Regions from separate parts of the Pseudomonas sp. 8_5_2 genome, predicted to be linked through region 1. Evidence: riboswitches for the same ligand, from Rfam matches in the RefSeq annotation. Region 1 holds a riboswitch; the other holds the start of a gene.
What was found. A riboswitch is a leader RNA that binds a small molecule or an ion and turns the genes downstream of it on or off. The one in region 1 is predicted to bind thiamine pyrophosphate.

Region 1 (7,403 bases):
CCATCCGACCGCATCGCATTCAAACCATGCGCCGTACCTGTGGGAGCCAAGCTTGCTGGATGCCTGCTCCATCCGACCGCATCGCATTCAAACCATGCGCCGTACCTGTGGGAGCCAAGCTTGCTGGATGCCTTCTCCATCCGACCGCATCGCATTCAAACCATGCGCCGTACCTGTGGGAGCCAAGCTTGCTGGATGCCTGCTCCATCCGACCGCATCGCATTCAAGCCATGCGCCGTACTTGTGGGAGCCTGGCTTGCCGGCGATGGGCCGCCGAGCGGCCCCAATTGCTTAACTGACTGGCATTCAGCTGTGCCCTGCCAACTTTAGAGCAACCGTTGCACCTGCGCCGGGGTGCGCCGCATCAGTACCTTGCCATGGCGCACCGACACCAGCGCATGCCCCTGGCTGCGCACCATCTCGTAATCGTCTGGGGCCGACAGCAGCAACAGGTTCGCCGGCCGCCCGACCTCGATGCCGTAGCGCTCGCCCAGGTTCAGGGTGCGGGCGCTGTTGTCGGTAATCAGATCCAGGCAGCGCTGCAGGTCGTCGTAGCCGAGCATGTGGCAGATATGCAGCCCGGCCTCGAGTATGCGCAGGATGTTGCCGTTGCCCAGCGGGTACCACGGGTCGACGATGGAGTCCTGACCAAAGCACACGTTCATGCCGGCACGATCGATCTCGGCCACGCGGGTGACACCGCGTCGTTTAGGGTAGTTGTCGAAGCGCCCTTGCAGGTGAATGCTCTCGGTCGGGCACGACACGAAGTTGATGCCCGACAGCTTGAGCAGGCGGAACAGCTTGTAGCAGTAGGCATTGTCATACGAGCCCATGGCCACGGTATGGCTGGCCGTTACCCTGCTGCCCATGTCGCGTACCCGGGCTTCTTCGGCCAGCACTTCGAGAAATCGCGATTGCGGGTCGTCGGTTTCGTCGCAGTGCACATCCACCAGGCAGCCGCTGCGCTCGGCCAGGTCCATCAGGAACTTCACCGACGACACGCCCTGGTCGCGGGTGTTTTCGAAATGCGGAATACCACCGACGACGTCGGCGCCAATCGCCACCGCTTCGGTCATCAGCGCCCGGCCGTTGGCATACGACTCGATACCCTCCTGCGGGAAGGCAACGATCTGCAGGTCGACAAGCTCGCGCACTTCGTCACGCACCTCGACCATGGCCTTGAGCGCGGTGAGCGCGGGGTCGGTTACATCGACATGCGTGCGCACATGCTGGATGCCGTGGTCCACGAGCATGCCGATGGTTTTTTTCGCGCGGGTCTTGATGTCATCGTGGGTGGTGATTGCCTTGCGCTCGGCCCAGCATTCGATGCCTTCGAACAGGGTGCCGCTCATGTTCCACCTTGGTTCGCCGGCAGTAAGCGTGGCGTCCAGGTGGATATGCGGTTCGATGAAAGGCGCCACCACCAGGTTTTGCCCAGCGTCCAGGTCATCGGCGGCGCGTGGTGTCACCGGCTCGGGCTGGGGCACGATGGCGGCGATGCGCTCGGCGTTCAGTTCGATGCGGAACAGGCCGGGTTTGCCGCGCAGTCGGGCGTTGAGGATGTTCATCGAGGATCTCCTTGGGCTTTGCATTGCTCACACATCATAGCGGTTCGAGCCCTTTGATTTGGGAGATTTGCATCAGGGCTGACAGGCGCTGAAAATCCTGGGGCAAACACCTCTCAGCCCCCAATCACCCCCCATCCAACCCCATCTGCCAGAAATCAGCCTCAAGGCTCGACGCCTGGCCAAAAATACCGACCAGTTCGCCAAACCGCTGCTCGGTCATGCTCCGCGCCGCCAGCTCATCCAGGTGCTTGCGCGCTGCCGCTGCCACGCCCTGATAACCGTCCCCGGCATACTCGCCAATCCACTCGCGGTACGGGTGGTTGCTCAAGTCGCCGATCTGCTCTGCCAGGGCCCGCCCGATCTCGGCATAACCGATCACGCACGGCGCCAGTGCCACGTGCAGCTCCAGCAAGTCGCCCGCTGCACCGCAGTCCAGCACATAACGGGTATAGGCCACGGTGGCCTGGTGCTCGGGTGCCGCCTCGATGTCGGCCTGGGTCAGCCCCCAGCGCGCGCACAGGCGCAAGTGCAGCTCGGTTTCATCCAGAATCGCCGCCAGCCCCGCCTGTGCCGCGCGGATGTCGGCCGGGCGGCGACTTTTGTAGGCAGCCAGGGCCCAGGCGCGGGCGAACTGGACAAGGAACAGGTAGTCCTGCACCAGGTACGTCCGAAACGCCGCCTCACTCAGTGTGCCCTCGCCCATCTGCCGCACGAAATCATGGTCGACATAGCTGTGCCACTGGGGCTCGGCAGCCGTCTTCAGGCGCTGGAAGATGTCCATGCTCATTTGACCTCCGGGTACACGGCGTCGAAGAAGGCCAGCTCCAGCGCCACGGTGCGCTGGTAGAAGTCACTCGCCAGTGCCGCCTCCTGCGGGCCGACGCGGTCCAGCTCGCTTTGCAGGAAGGCGACGAACGCCTGAAACGCCGGGTTGTCGTGCAAGGTGATCCACTCGGCATGGACGAAATTGGCCGGCATGGGTTTCGGCGCTTTCAGCGCCCAGTCCAGGTACAGGCCTTCGGCAACGTTGAGCACGGCCAGCGCCGCCGCGTAGGAGCGGGTCGCCGCCGCTTCGCGCATGATTGCCTTGAAGCCCGCCGTTGGCGCGCTATCGGCCGGCTCGCTGCGTTGTGCAGGGCTGACGTCGAGGGCCTCGAAGGCGCGCAGGAAGTAGGTGTTCTCGTCGCTGCTGATCATTCCGGCAAAGCGCCCGAAGCGCAGGCGCGCCTCGAAGCTGTCGGTGCTGGCGATGGCCGCGCCCAGCAAGGCCAGGAAGCTGTCGAGGAAGCGGTGATCCTGCACCAGGTAGTCGACCATGATCGGGTCAGGCAGGCTGCCGTCGCACAATTGGGTCACGAAACGGTGGCCAACGGCCGCCGACCAGGTCGGCTCGCTCTGGCGGCGCAGGAACTGGCTGAAGCGTTCGGTCATGTTGCTGTCCTTGAAGGGGGTGACAGCGAGACCTTGGAAGTTGGCATGGACAGGCCCCGCAGTGAGGCCGGCAAAAAGGCAGGTTTCGAATCCCATCCCTTCGCCGGCATGATCCGGATCAGGTTCGAAGGGTCACCGCGCTGCAGAGCTCAGCGGTTTCTCAGCCCGTTGCCGGGCTCCCCTTGGTGGCGTTCAGGTATACCCCAGGGCGGCCCGGCTGTCACTCCCCCCACTCCCCAAAACGTGGGCAACCGGTGCCCCGCTACTGGGTACTTATCCCCATTATTGACGCGCGGTTATTTAGCGCGCTTCAGGCGCCGCAAGGATTTGTTTAACAAAGCATTACAGAAATATCTGTTGGCACAACCATTGCTCAGGCCCTTGAACCAGGCAAAACGCCATTGATGGCTCCCAGCCATATAGCCGTGAGCGAGGCACAAGGCAATGAAAACACCTGCCATGATCCACCCTGCCAGGCATGCATTCCAGCTATCTACCGTCACAGCGCTGATGCTCAGCCTCGGGCTGATCACAGCAGTGGCCTCGCCGCTGGATGACAATAGCCAGCCACCACCGACCGATCCGTCCTATTACTCTGATCAGCCCGACGACCCCACGCCGGCTCTGCTAAACCTCAATACCTTGAAAGAAGCCAACGAGGGCTCGCTGGAACTCACTGATGGCGTGTATGGCGACCGTTCGACCGTGCGTATAGACAACGTGCTGCCTCCCGCGCTGCAAACCTCGGACCGGTACCCTACCAACGGCAAGCCCAGCCCGTTGTTCGGCGCCCAACCCTTCACCCAGCAACTGCTGCTGTTTGAAGAATTCGGGCCGGAAAAACTCGACCCGGCACTGCCTCCGCCCGACCTGACATTCCCGGTCCCCACGCTCGGCGCCGCCCCTGCACAGGACCCCAACGTGGTGGCCCGCAGCGGCCCCAGCGGCACCGCGCTGGAAGCATTCCTCAAGCAGCCAGGTCTGTACCCCTTCCCCACCCAGTACGCCAACGTGCTGGACCGCAACCCGTGGAAGGCGCAGATCGAAATGTTCCTCAACCGCCACCCGGTGGGTTCGCCGGCAGAAGGCCGGCCACCAGGAAAAGGCTGGTCGCACCAGCGCTGGAACGAGTTCTACCCGCAGGCGGCGTTCAAGACCGCCCAGGCCGGGGCGCGGATAAACCTGGGCCTGCGCGATCGCAAGCAGCTGCACAACTATGCTGCCGGTGAGTTCGCGCCGGGCGGGCTGTACTACCAGACGTCCGATATCCCGACCACGCTGGGTACCACCAAAGGCATCGATACCCGATTCCACCCCAACTTCCCACTGCAGAACCACAAGTCACTGTGGACGTTCGACGGCACCTTCCCGCCCAAGCTGCTGATGGTGCGCTACGGCCAGCCAATCCTGATGCGCCACTACAACGCCCTGCCGATCGACCCCTCGGCCAACGGGGGCTTTGGCCTGCATACCATTTCGACCCACGAGCACAACGGCCACTCACCGGCTGAAAGCGACGGCTTCGCCAACGCCTACTTCTTCCCCGGTCAGTACTACGACTACCGCTGGCCCGTGCAGCTGGCCGGCTACGACACCATCAACACGCGTGCCCAGGACCCGCGTGCGGCGTTCCCCTGCGCGCCAGGTGAAACGCTGTTCGTCAACGATGACTCGCCAGGCCTGAAAACCTGCCAGAACGGCAGCATCAAGATTCGTGGCGACTGGCGTGAAACCATGAGCACCCACTGGTTCCACGACCATATGATGGATTTCACGGCGCAGAACGTCTACAAGGGCAACGCCGTGATGATGAACTACTACAGCGCCCTGGACCGCGGCAACGAGGCGTTGCAGGATGGCGTCAACCTGCGCTTCCCCAGCGGCTCGGGCATGCCATGGGGGAACCGCGACTACGACGTGAACCTGGTGATCGCCGACAAGGCCTGGGATGCCAACGGCCAGCTGTGGTTCAACCCGTTCAACACCGATGGCTTCCTGGGTGACCAGATCCTGGTCAACTGGCAATACCAGCCCAAGCTCAAGGTGCGTGCGCGCAGCTACCGCTTCCGCATCCTCAACGGCTCGGTGTCGCGCTACTTCAAGTTTGCCGTGGTACGTGAAATTGCTGGCACCAGCGGTGAGTTCAAAGGCCCGTCCGGCTCCAACGTGTCGTATGCGCGAGTGCCGTTCCACATGATCGCCAACGACGGCAACATCATGGAACACGCCGTGCCGTTCGACGGCACCATGGACCTGAATGCCGACGGTAACCTGCAGGACAACAACGGTATATTGCCGCTGCAAGGCATCGCCGAACGCTACGACATCATCATCAACTTCGCCAAGAACGGCATCAAGGCCGGCGACAAGCTGTACTTCATCAACCTTGAGGAGCACCGCACCGGCAAGGGTCCGGAAGGCACTATTTCGCTGGCCGATGTGCTGTCGGGAAAATACAAGGCAGTGATCAAGCAGACCAGCAACGGCCCGCAGTGGGACAACGGCGACCCTGCAGTCGGCAAGTTCCTGCAACTGCTGGTACAACCGTACGCCGGTCAGGACCTGAGCATGGACCCGGTGGCCTACGAACCGGCCAAACCGGGCAAGGCTGAAGGCCTGAAAATGCTGCCGCTGCCAATCGACCGCAACTCGGCAACCGACCAGGCCAAGATCAAGGATGCCCGCCACCGCGAGTTCATCTTCGGCCGCTCGGACGGCACCGACACCAACCCCTGGACAATCAAGACCGACGGTGGTTTCGGCTACAGCATGGACCCACGCCGCATCAGTGCAGCACCGCAACTGGCCAACCAGTCCACCGATGCCGGGTTCAGCGGCGACGGGACCTTGGAGGTGTGGAAAATCAAGAACGGCGGCAACGGCTGGAGCCACCCGGTGCATGTGCACTTCGAGGAAGGCGTGATCCTGAGCCGCGACGGCAAGGCGCCGCCAGAGTGGGAAAAATGGGCGCGCAAGGATGTGTATCGCATCGGGCCGGATACCGATTCGTCGGAAGAAGTGGAAATGGCCATCCGCTTCCGCGAGTTCGCTGGCACCTACATGGAGCACTGCCACAACACCCAGCACGAGGACTCGTCGATGCTGCTGCGCTGGGACCTCGAGCATCCGGGCCAGTTCCAGGTGATGCCGACCCCGCTGCCGGGCTGGGACGGAGTGGAATACATGGCTTCGGTCGGCCTGCCGACCTTCCGTACCAAAGGTAATGATGATGGCGATGACGATAGTTCGGCCAACAAGCCACCGGTCGCCAACAACGACAGTGCCGCCACTACCGCAGGCAAGGCCGTCAGCCTGAATGTGCTGGCCAACGACACCGACCCGGAAGGCAACCTGCCGTTGACCGTCACTGGCCTCAGCCAGCCGGACTCTGGCCAGGGCACCACCAGCACCGACGGGACTACCGTGACCTACACCCCACCGGCCACGGTAGGCACACCGTTCACCGCCAGCTTCAACTACACGGCGCGTGATGCCAAGGGTGCCGAGTCGGTAGCGCCCGCCACGGTCAGCATCGTGGTGAACCCGGCGGCGCCAGTCGACCAGATCCAGGTCACCAGTGCCACGGTGCAGGTACGCAGTGGCAACCGCTACACCTGGGACCTGGCCGGTACCACCTCGGTGGCCACTGGCAACAGCATCAGCGTGACCGCTGCAACCACCGCCGGGCCGCTGAACCTGGGCACGGCCACACTCACCGCCGCCACCAGCGGTGCCCGCTGGCGCTTGTCGGTAACCACCACCGGCAACGGCCCGGCCACGCCGGCAACGGTGACCGTGAAGTCGACCCTGGGCCAGAGCGTGACAGTGCCGATCAGCATCAAATAGCTGGGCAATGGTAACGACTGTAGGAGCAGCCTTGTGCTGCGAAGAGGCCGGTGCAGGCAGCCGCCACGTCTGTAATGGCCGCTTCGCAGCACAAGGCTGCTCCTGCAAAGATTGTGTGCAGCATCCCCACAAAGAGGACCGCATCATGCCCGGCACATGGCGTTTCCTGCTGGTGCTCGCGCTGTTCGCCGCCAGCCTTCCATTCTGGCCATTGCAGCCGCAACAACCGGTGGCCGACGAAGCCGCCACCCCCTGGGGAGCGGACTACTTCCCCAACATCCCGCTGCTGACCCAGGACGGCGAAAAGGTGCATTTCTTCGACGACCTGATCAAGGACAAGGTGGTGGCCATCAACTTCATCTTCACCGGCTGCACCGATTCCTGCCCGGTGGAAACCGCCCGCCTGCGGCAGGTGCAGAAAATACTGGGGGACCGCATCGGCAAGGACATCTTCCTCTATTCCATCAGCATCGACCCCTACAACGACACCCCCGCCACCCTCAAGCGCTACGCCGAAAAGTTCGGCATTGGCCCGGGCTGGACGCTGCTCACCGGTGA
Region 2 (7,403 bases), 2.4 Mb from region 1:
CGCCATGGCCGCCCAGGCTGAGTTTCAGGGTTCCCATGGCAGAAAGGCCAGTATCGCTGCCGATGACGCCGGCGGCGCCCAGCAGCAGCACGCCGACACCAGTACCCAGAGCGATGGCCAGCACCGCGCCGGCGAGGCCAAGGCCCGGCGCCAGCATGGCGCCGACCTGCAGCACCATCAGGCCGATGCCCAGGGAGAACCATAGCGAGAACAGGTCGCGGGCGCCGAAGATGCGCTGGTGGGTGGGGACCGGGTGGTCGGGGGAAAACTGGCTAGGCGTGGTCATGCTTGTTGATACTCGGCAAAGTATTGGAATGTACGCGGTCGCTGTAGGAGCGGCCTTGTGTCGCGAAAGGGCCGCAGAGCGGCCCCAGGTTTTCAGCTTCACAGCTGAAATTGCCGGGGCCGCTTCGCAGCCCATCGCGACACAAGGCCGCTCCTACAAGGGGCAGCGCAGCGGTTTAGACTTTGTGGTACAGCTGGCTGCCTGTCTGGCGGAACCGCTCGGCCTGCTCGCGCATGCCTTGCTCGGCCGTGACGTCGACGGCTTCGATCTTGGCGGCGTACTCACGGACTTCCTGGGTGATCTTCATCGAGCAGAACTTCGGCCCGCACATCGAGCAGAAGTGCGCGACCTTGGCCGATTCCTTCGGCAAGGTTTCGTCGTGGAAGGCACGCGCGGTGTCCGGGTCCAGGCCCAGGTTGAACTGGTCTTCCCAACGGAATTCGAAACGCGCCTTGGACAAGGCGTTATCGCGAATCTGCGCGCCCGGGTGGCCCTTGGCAAGGTCGGCGGCATGTGCAGCGATCTTGTAGGTGATGATGCCGGTCTTGACGTCGTCCTTGTTCGGCAGGCCCAGGTGCTCCTTGGGCGTGACGTAGCACAGCATGGCGCAACCGAACCAGCCGATCATCGCCGCACCAATGCCCGAGGTGATGTGGTCATAGCCCGGGGCGATGTCGGTGGTCAGCGGGCCGAGGGTGTAGAACGGCGCCTCGTCGCAGCACTCCAGCTGCTTGTCCATGTTCTCCTTGATCAGCTGCATCGGCACGTGGCCGGGGCCTTCGATCATGCACTGCACATCGTGCTTCCAGGCGATCTTGGTCAGCTCGCCGAGGGTTTCCAGCTCACCGAACTGTGCGGCGTCGTTGGCGTCGGCAATCGAGCCAGGGCGCAGGCCGTCGCCCAGCGAGAAGCTGACGTCGTAGGCCTTCATGATTTCGCAGATTTCGTCGAAGTGGGTGTACAGGAAGTTTTCCTTGTGGTGCGCCAGGCACCACTTGGCCATGATCGAGCCACCACGGCTGACGATGCCGGTGACGCGCTTGGCGGTCAGCGGCACATAGCGCAGCAACACACCAGCGTGGATGGTGAAGTAGTCCACGCCCTGCTCGGCCTGCTCGATCAGGGTGTCGCGGAACAGCTCCCAGGTCAGGTCCTCGGCCACACCGTTGACTTTTTCCAGGGCCTGGTAGATCGGCACCGTACCGATCGGCACCGGCGAGTTGCGGATGATCCATTCGCGGGTTTCATGGATATGCTTGCCGGTGGACAAGTCCATGACCGTGTCCGAACCCCAGCGGATGCCCCAGGTCAGCTTGGCCACTTCTTCCTCGATCGAGGAGCCCAGGGCGCTGTTGCCGATATTGCCGTTGATCTTCACCAGGAAGTTGCGGCCGATGATCATCGGCTCCACTTCCGGGTGGTTGATGTTGGCCGGGATGATCGCCCGACCACGGGCGATTTCCTCACGCACGAATTCGGCGGTGATTTCTTTCGCAATGTTGGCACCGAAGCTGTGGCCGGCATGCTGATCGTTCAGCAAGCCTGCGGCGCGGGCCTCCTGCAGCTTCATGTTTTCACGGATGGCCACGTATTCCATCTCGGCGGTGATGATGCCCTGACGGGCATAGTGCATCTGCGAGACGTTGGCACCGGCCTTCGCGCGGCGCGGGTTGCGCACATGGGCGAAGCGCAGCTTGGCCAGGTCGGCATCGTTCAGGCGCTGCTGGCCAAAGTCGGAGCTCAGGCCGCCCAGGCGCTCGGTGTCCCCGCGGTCGTCGATCCAGGCCGAACGCACGTCGGCCAGGCCCTTGCGCACGTCGATGATCACATCAGGGTCGGTGTACGGGCCGGACGTGTCGTAGACCAGCACCGGGGCGTTGGTCTCGCCACCGAAATCGGTCGGCGTATCGTCCAGGCTGATTTCGCGCATGGGTACGCGAATGTCCGGGCGCGAGCCTTCGACATAGACCTTGCGCGAACGCGGGAACGGTTGCACGGATTGCTGATCGACTTGTGCCGATTCGCTGAGGTTGATCGCTTTTTCTTGTTTGCTCATCACAGGCTCTCCAGACGGCTTCCTAGCAGTGGAATGTCGGGGATGAACCTGAAAGACGCGGACGCAGCCCTTGACGGGTGCAGTGCCGGATATGGGGGTGCCTGAAAGCTGCATGCAGCTGTGACAATCCCGGACCTGGCACAAGAGGCTCCCCGGGAAGGCGAGCAATCTTGTTCCCTACGCAGGCGCTAACCTGATCAGGTTCAACGGGATCCGCACCTCTGCGATCTCAGCCTTTGATTCAAGGCACCCCGACAAGAACACGCGCAGTCTAGACTGGAGTGGTCGGCAAAGCCAAGCGGGTAAATGCGCGGATGATGAAAGGCGTACCGAGCGATTGTTGCCGGGGGCGCATGGCACTACACTGGCGCATCGCTCGATACTCAACAGTTCAGTAATTAAATTTCGTACAAGGATTGCCTCTATGCTGCGCAAACTCTCACTGGCGATAGCCGTGTCTTGTGCGTCCAACGGAGTGGCCTGGGCAGCGGACGTGCCCCAAACGGTGAAGACCGACCTGGTCAGCGTCTACCAGGAGGCGGTGGACAACAACGCCGACCTGGCCGCCGCCCGCGCCGACTATGGCGCACGCCGCGAAGTGGTGCCGCAGGCCCGCGCCGGTTTGCTGCCCAACCTGTCGGCCGGTGCCGAAATGATGAACACCCGCACCAAGCTGGACGAACCGTCGATCACCTCCAACCGCAGCGGCAATTCCTGGAGCGCTACCCTGGCCCAGCCTATCTTCCGCGCCGATCGCTGGTTCCAGTTGCAGGCTGCCGAAGCCGTCAACGAACAGGCGGCGCTGGAGCTGTCGGCCACCGAGCAGAACCTGATCCTGCAGACCGCGCAGAACTACTTCGCCGTGCTCCGCGCCCAGGACAACCTGGCCGCGACCAAGGCTGAAGAAGCGGCCTTCAAGCGCCAGCTGGACCAGTCGAACGAGCGTTTCGATGTGGGCCTGTCGGACAAGACCGATGTGCTGCAATCGCAGGCCAGCTACGACACGGCACGCGCCAACCGGATCATTGCCGAGCGCCAGGTGCAGGATGCCTTCGAAGCACTGGTGACCCTGACCAACCGTGAGTATTCGTCGATCCAGGGCGTGGTGCATACTTTGCCGATCCGGGTGCCTACGCCCAACGACGCCAAGGCCTGGGTCGAAACTGCCGGGCGCCAGAACCTCAACCTGCTGGCGACCAACTACGCCGTTTCTGCCGCCGAAGAGACCCTGCGCCAGCGCAAGGCCGGCCACGCGCCAACCCTGGACGCAGTCGCCAAGTACCAGAAGGGTGACAACGACAGCCTCGGTTTCACCAACCCGTCGCAGCTGGGGGTGCGCTACAGCGGCGATGTCGAGCAGACCAGTGTCGGCCTGCAGTTGAATATCCCGATATACAGCGGCGGCCTGACCAGTTCCCAGGTTCGCGAGGCCTACCAGCGCCTGAGCCAGAGCGAGCAACAGCGCGAGAGCCTGCGCCGCCAGGTGGTGGAAAACACCCGCAACCTGCACCGCGCGGTGAACACCGACGTGGAGCAGGTACAGGCACGCAAACAGTCGATCATTTCCAACCAGAGCGCACTGGAAGCCACTGAAATCGGCTATCAGGTGGGTACACGCAACATCGTCGACGTGCTCGATGCACAGCGCCAGCTTTACACCTCGGTGAGGGATTACAACAACAGCCGCTATGACTACATTCTCGACAACCTGAGCCTGAAGCAGGCGGCCGGCACACTGAGCCCGCAGGACTTGCAGGACCTGGGGCGGTACCTGAAGGCCGACTACAACCCCGACAAGGACTTCTTGCCGCCGGACCTGGCCGCGGCAGCGGCGAAGAACTTCGAGCGCAAGCCTTGAGATAAGGGGTGATAGGGGGGGCACTATGGTCTTTGGCAGGTTGCATCAGGGCTGACAGGCACTTGCCGCTGCATATCTGGCGGCAAGCACCTGTCAGCCTTGATGCGATCTGTCACCTGCCGGCGATGAGGTCAGCGAGACCCACACGGCAATCAGCGCACAAGTGCACCCAGGCCATCAAGCAATCGCTGCAAGGCCCCCTGATTGGACTGCATCACCGCCCTGCCCGCCTCGCCCATGCGCTGAGCATCCTGTGGCAACTCCACCAGGCGGCGCACAGCCCCGGCCAACCCGTCAGCATCGTCCACCTGCTGCAACGCCCCCGCCTCGCGCAGCATTGCGCTGATCTCGAGGAAGTTGAAAACGTGCGGGCCCATGATCACGGGCAAGGCCAATGCCGCAGGCTCCAAGGGATTATGGCCACCGGTGGCGACCAGGCTGCCACCGACGAAGGCGATGTCCGCCAGTGCGTAGAGGAACAGCAACTCGCCCATGGTGTCGCCCAGTAGCACCTGGGTCTGGGCATCTACAGGGGTACCGGCAGAGCGGCGTACCGTGGCGAACTGCTGGCTGCACAACGCATGCACCGCAGGGAACCGCTCAGGGTGGCGCGGGACCAGCACCAGCAGCGCATCCCCGTGCAGCTGCAGCAACTGGCGATGGGCCTGCAGGATCAACGCGTCTTCACCCTCGTGGGTACTGGCCGCGATCCACACCGGGCGCTGCAAGGCGCCCCACTGCTCGCGCAAGTGGCGAGCGCGCGGCAGCAGTTGTTCGTCTACCTTCAAGTCGAACTTGATCGATCCTGTCACCTGCACGCTTTCCGGGCGAGCACCCAGGTCGCGGAAGCGCTGCGCTTCGGTTTCGGTCTGTACCGCAATCAGGCTCATCTCGGCGAGCATCGGCCGGGTCAGGTTGGCGAAACGGGCATAACCACGTGCCGAGCGCTCGGACAGCCGAGCATTGGCCAAGGCCACCGGGATGCCGCGCCGGGCGCATTGATGAATGTGGTTGGGCCATAGTTCGGTTTCCATGATGATGCCCAGCTTCGGCTGCACATGATCAAGGAAACGCCCCGCCGCCCAAGGCAGGTCGTAGGGCAGGTAGCAGTGCTGAACGCGCGGTTCATCGGCAAACATGCTGCGAATGCGCTCGGAACCCGTTGGGGTCATGCAGGTAAGCGTGATCGGCAGCTCCGGGTAGGCCTTGAGCAAGGCACGCACCATCGGCGCGGCAGCAATACTCTCGCCAACCGACACTGCGTGCACCCATATACCGCCCTGGTGCATGGCCGGCAGCTGCAGAGCAAAGCGTTCGCCAATCCGTTTGCCATAGGCTGGAGCCTTGCGCGCGCGCAGGAACAGGCGCAGCGCAACCAGCGGCAGGCCCAAGTGAAACAGCAAGGTATAAAGTGTTCTGTTCATGGCAGCGGAGTTTACCCGATCGCGCGCAGGTGCACTGCAAAGCGCTCGGCCAGCCACTGCGCGGCCGGGCCCAGCGGTTCATCACGGCGCCAGGCCAGCTCTGCCACCAGTGCCGGCGGGCGCCATTCGCTGTCCAGCTCGACCATGTGCGCCTGATAGGTCGGGTACTGCACCACGTGCCGTGGCAGCCAGGCCCAGCCCAGCCCGCGCATCAGCAGTTCGGCCATGGCGTAGAAGCTGTCTGCACGCCACACCTGCGGGCTGATCGCCTCACCGCCCGGGTAGCCGCTTTGTTGCGGTGTAATCAGCAACTGACGGTGGCGGGCCAGCTGCTGGCGGGTGACCCGGGGTTCGCCGGCAAGCGGGTGGCCGGCCGCACACACCGTGACCATTTCCACGCTGCCCAGGGCACGTCGCTCCAACGAAGCAGGGATGCTTTCGTGGTGAAAGAACAGGCCCAGATCAGCGCGCCGCTCCACCAGCTTGCGCGCCACATCGCCTTGGGCGCCGCTGGCCAGTTGCACTTCCAGGAATGGGTAATGGCTGGCCAGCTCGTCGAGGCTGTCGATGACTGGCTGGTAGGGCATGGCTTCGTCCTGGGCCACTCGCAGCAAGGCCTCCTGCCCGCGCATCAATGCCAGGGCGCGCCCGTCCAGACGTTCGCACTGTCGCAACAGTTCGCGGGCATCCTCCAGCAGCGCGCTGCCGTTATCGGTCAGCTTCGGTTGCCGACCACTGCTGCGATCGAACAGGGTTACCCCAAGGTCGGTTTCGAGCAGGGCGATGGCATTGCTGATGGCCGACTGGGCCTTGCGCTGCTCACGGGCCACGGCCGAAAACGAGCGCAATTCGGCGACGCGCATAAAGGTACGCAGTTGTTCGAGATTCCACTGCTCGGCCATCGACCTATCTCCCGTATAGATAGGTAATGACTTTACCGCATCCGGCCAACCTCTAGAATGCCCGACCAGTTACCGGAGGATCCTGCCATGAATGCCTACACCTACCTCGCCATCGCCATCTGCGCCGAAGTCATCGCCACTGCCTCGATGAAGGCGGTCAAAGGGTTCAGCACGCCGTTGCCGCTGCTGCTGATGGTGGTGGGCTATGGCATTGCGTTCTGGATGCTTACCCTGGTGGTGCGCAGCATACCGGTGGGGATTGCCTATGCCATCTGGTCGGGGCTGGGTATCGTACTGATCAGCGTGGCGGCGCTGGTGGTGTACGGGCAGAAGCTGGATGTGCCAGCGATGCTGGGGATGGCCATGATCGTGGGTGGCGTGGTGGTGATCCAGCTGTTTTCGAAGACGGCTGGGCATTGAGGTTTTCCATGAGGGCCCCATCGCCGGCAAGCCAAGCTCCCACAGGAAAAGCATTGACCTGGCGGCCTGCGCGAACCCTGTGGGAGCTGGCTTGCCGGCGGTAGGGCCCTCTTGGGGATACCCTGTATACTTGCCAGCTGTCCCAGTCTTCGAGGTACCGCCATGCCATCCGCCATTTCCACTGACGTACTGATCGTCGGCGCCGGGGTCGCAGGCCTCTGGCTCAATGCCCGGCTGCGTCGCCAGGGCTACTCGACAGTGCTGGTGGAGCGCGCCAGCCTTGGCGGCGAACAGACCATCAAGTCCCAGGGCATCATCCATGGCGGCACCAAGTACGCCCTGCACGGCGCCCTTACCGGTGCATCGGAAGCCATCGCCGACATGCCGCGGCGCTGGCGCGAAGCGTTGAGCGGCAGCGGCGAGCTGGACCTGAGCAGCACCCGCCTGCTGTCCGATG

Region 2: it holds a riboswitch for thiamine pyrophosphate, as region 1 does, so the genes downstream of both, thiC (phosphomethylpyrimidine synthase ThiC) here and AC5O5R_RS13850 (TenA family protein) in region 1, are expected to answer to the same signal.

The regions. Positions count from the first base shown of each region.
Region 1 covers NZ_CM181238.1:3,002,903-3,010,305, forward strand. Annotated here, with positions in the region: gene codA (cytosine deaminase) at 327-1,568, opposite strand; gene tenA (thiaminase II) at 1,693-2,355, opposite strand; gene AC5O5R_RS13850 (TenA family protein) at 2,352-2,999, opposite strand; TPP riboswitch at 3,078-3,192, opposite strand; gene AC5O5R_RS13855 (Ig-like domain-containing protein) at 3,444-6,845, shown strand; gene AC5O5R_RS13860 (SCO family protein) at 6,991-7,403, shown strand, end outside.
Region 2 covers NZ_CM181238.1:5,394,387-5,401,789, forward strand. Annotated here, with positions in the region: gene cytX (putative hydroxymethylpyrimidine transporter CytX) at 1-286, opposite strand, end outside; gene thiC (phosphomethylpyrimidine synthase ThiC) at 462-2,342, opposite strand; TPP riboswitch at 2,500-2,606, opposite strand; gene AC5O5R_RS24725 (TolC family outer membrane protein) at 2,767-4,200, shown strand; gene waaA (lipid IV(A) 3-deoxy-D-manno-octulosonic acid transferase) at 4,353-5,624, opposite strand; gene AC5O5R_RS24735 (LysR family transcriptional regulator) at 5,636-6,526, opposite strand; gene AC5O5R_RS24740 (DMT family transporter) at 6,614-6,946, shown strand; gene AC5O5R_RS24745 (NAD(P)/FAD-dependent oxidoreductase) at 7,109-7,403, shown strand, end outside.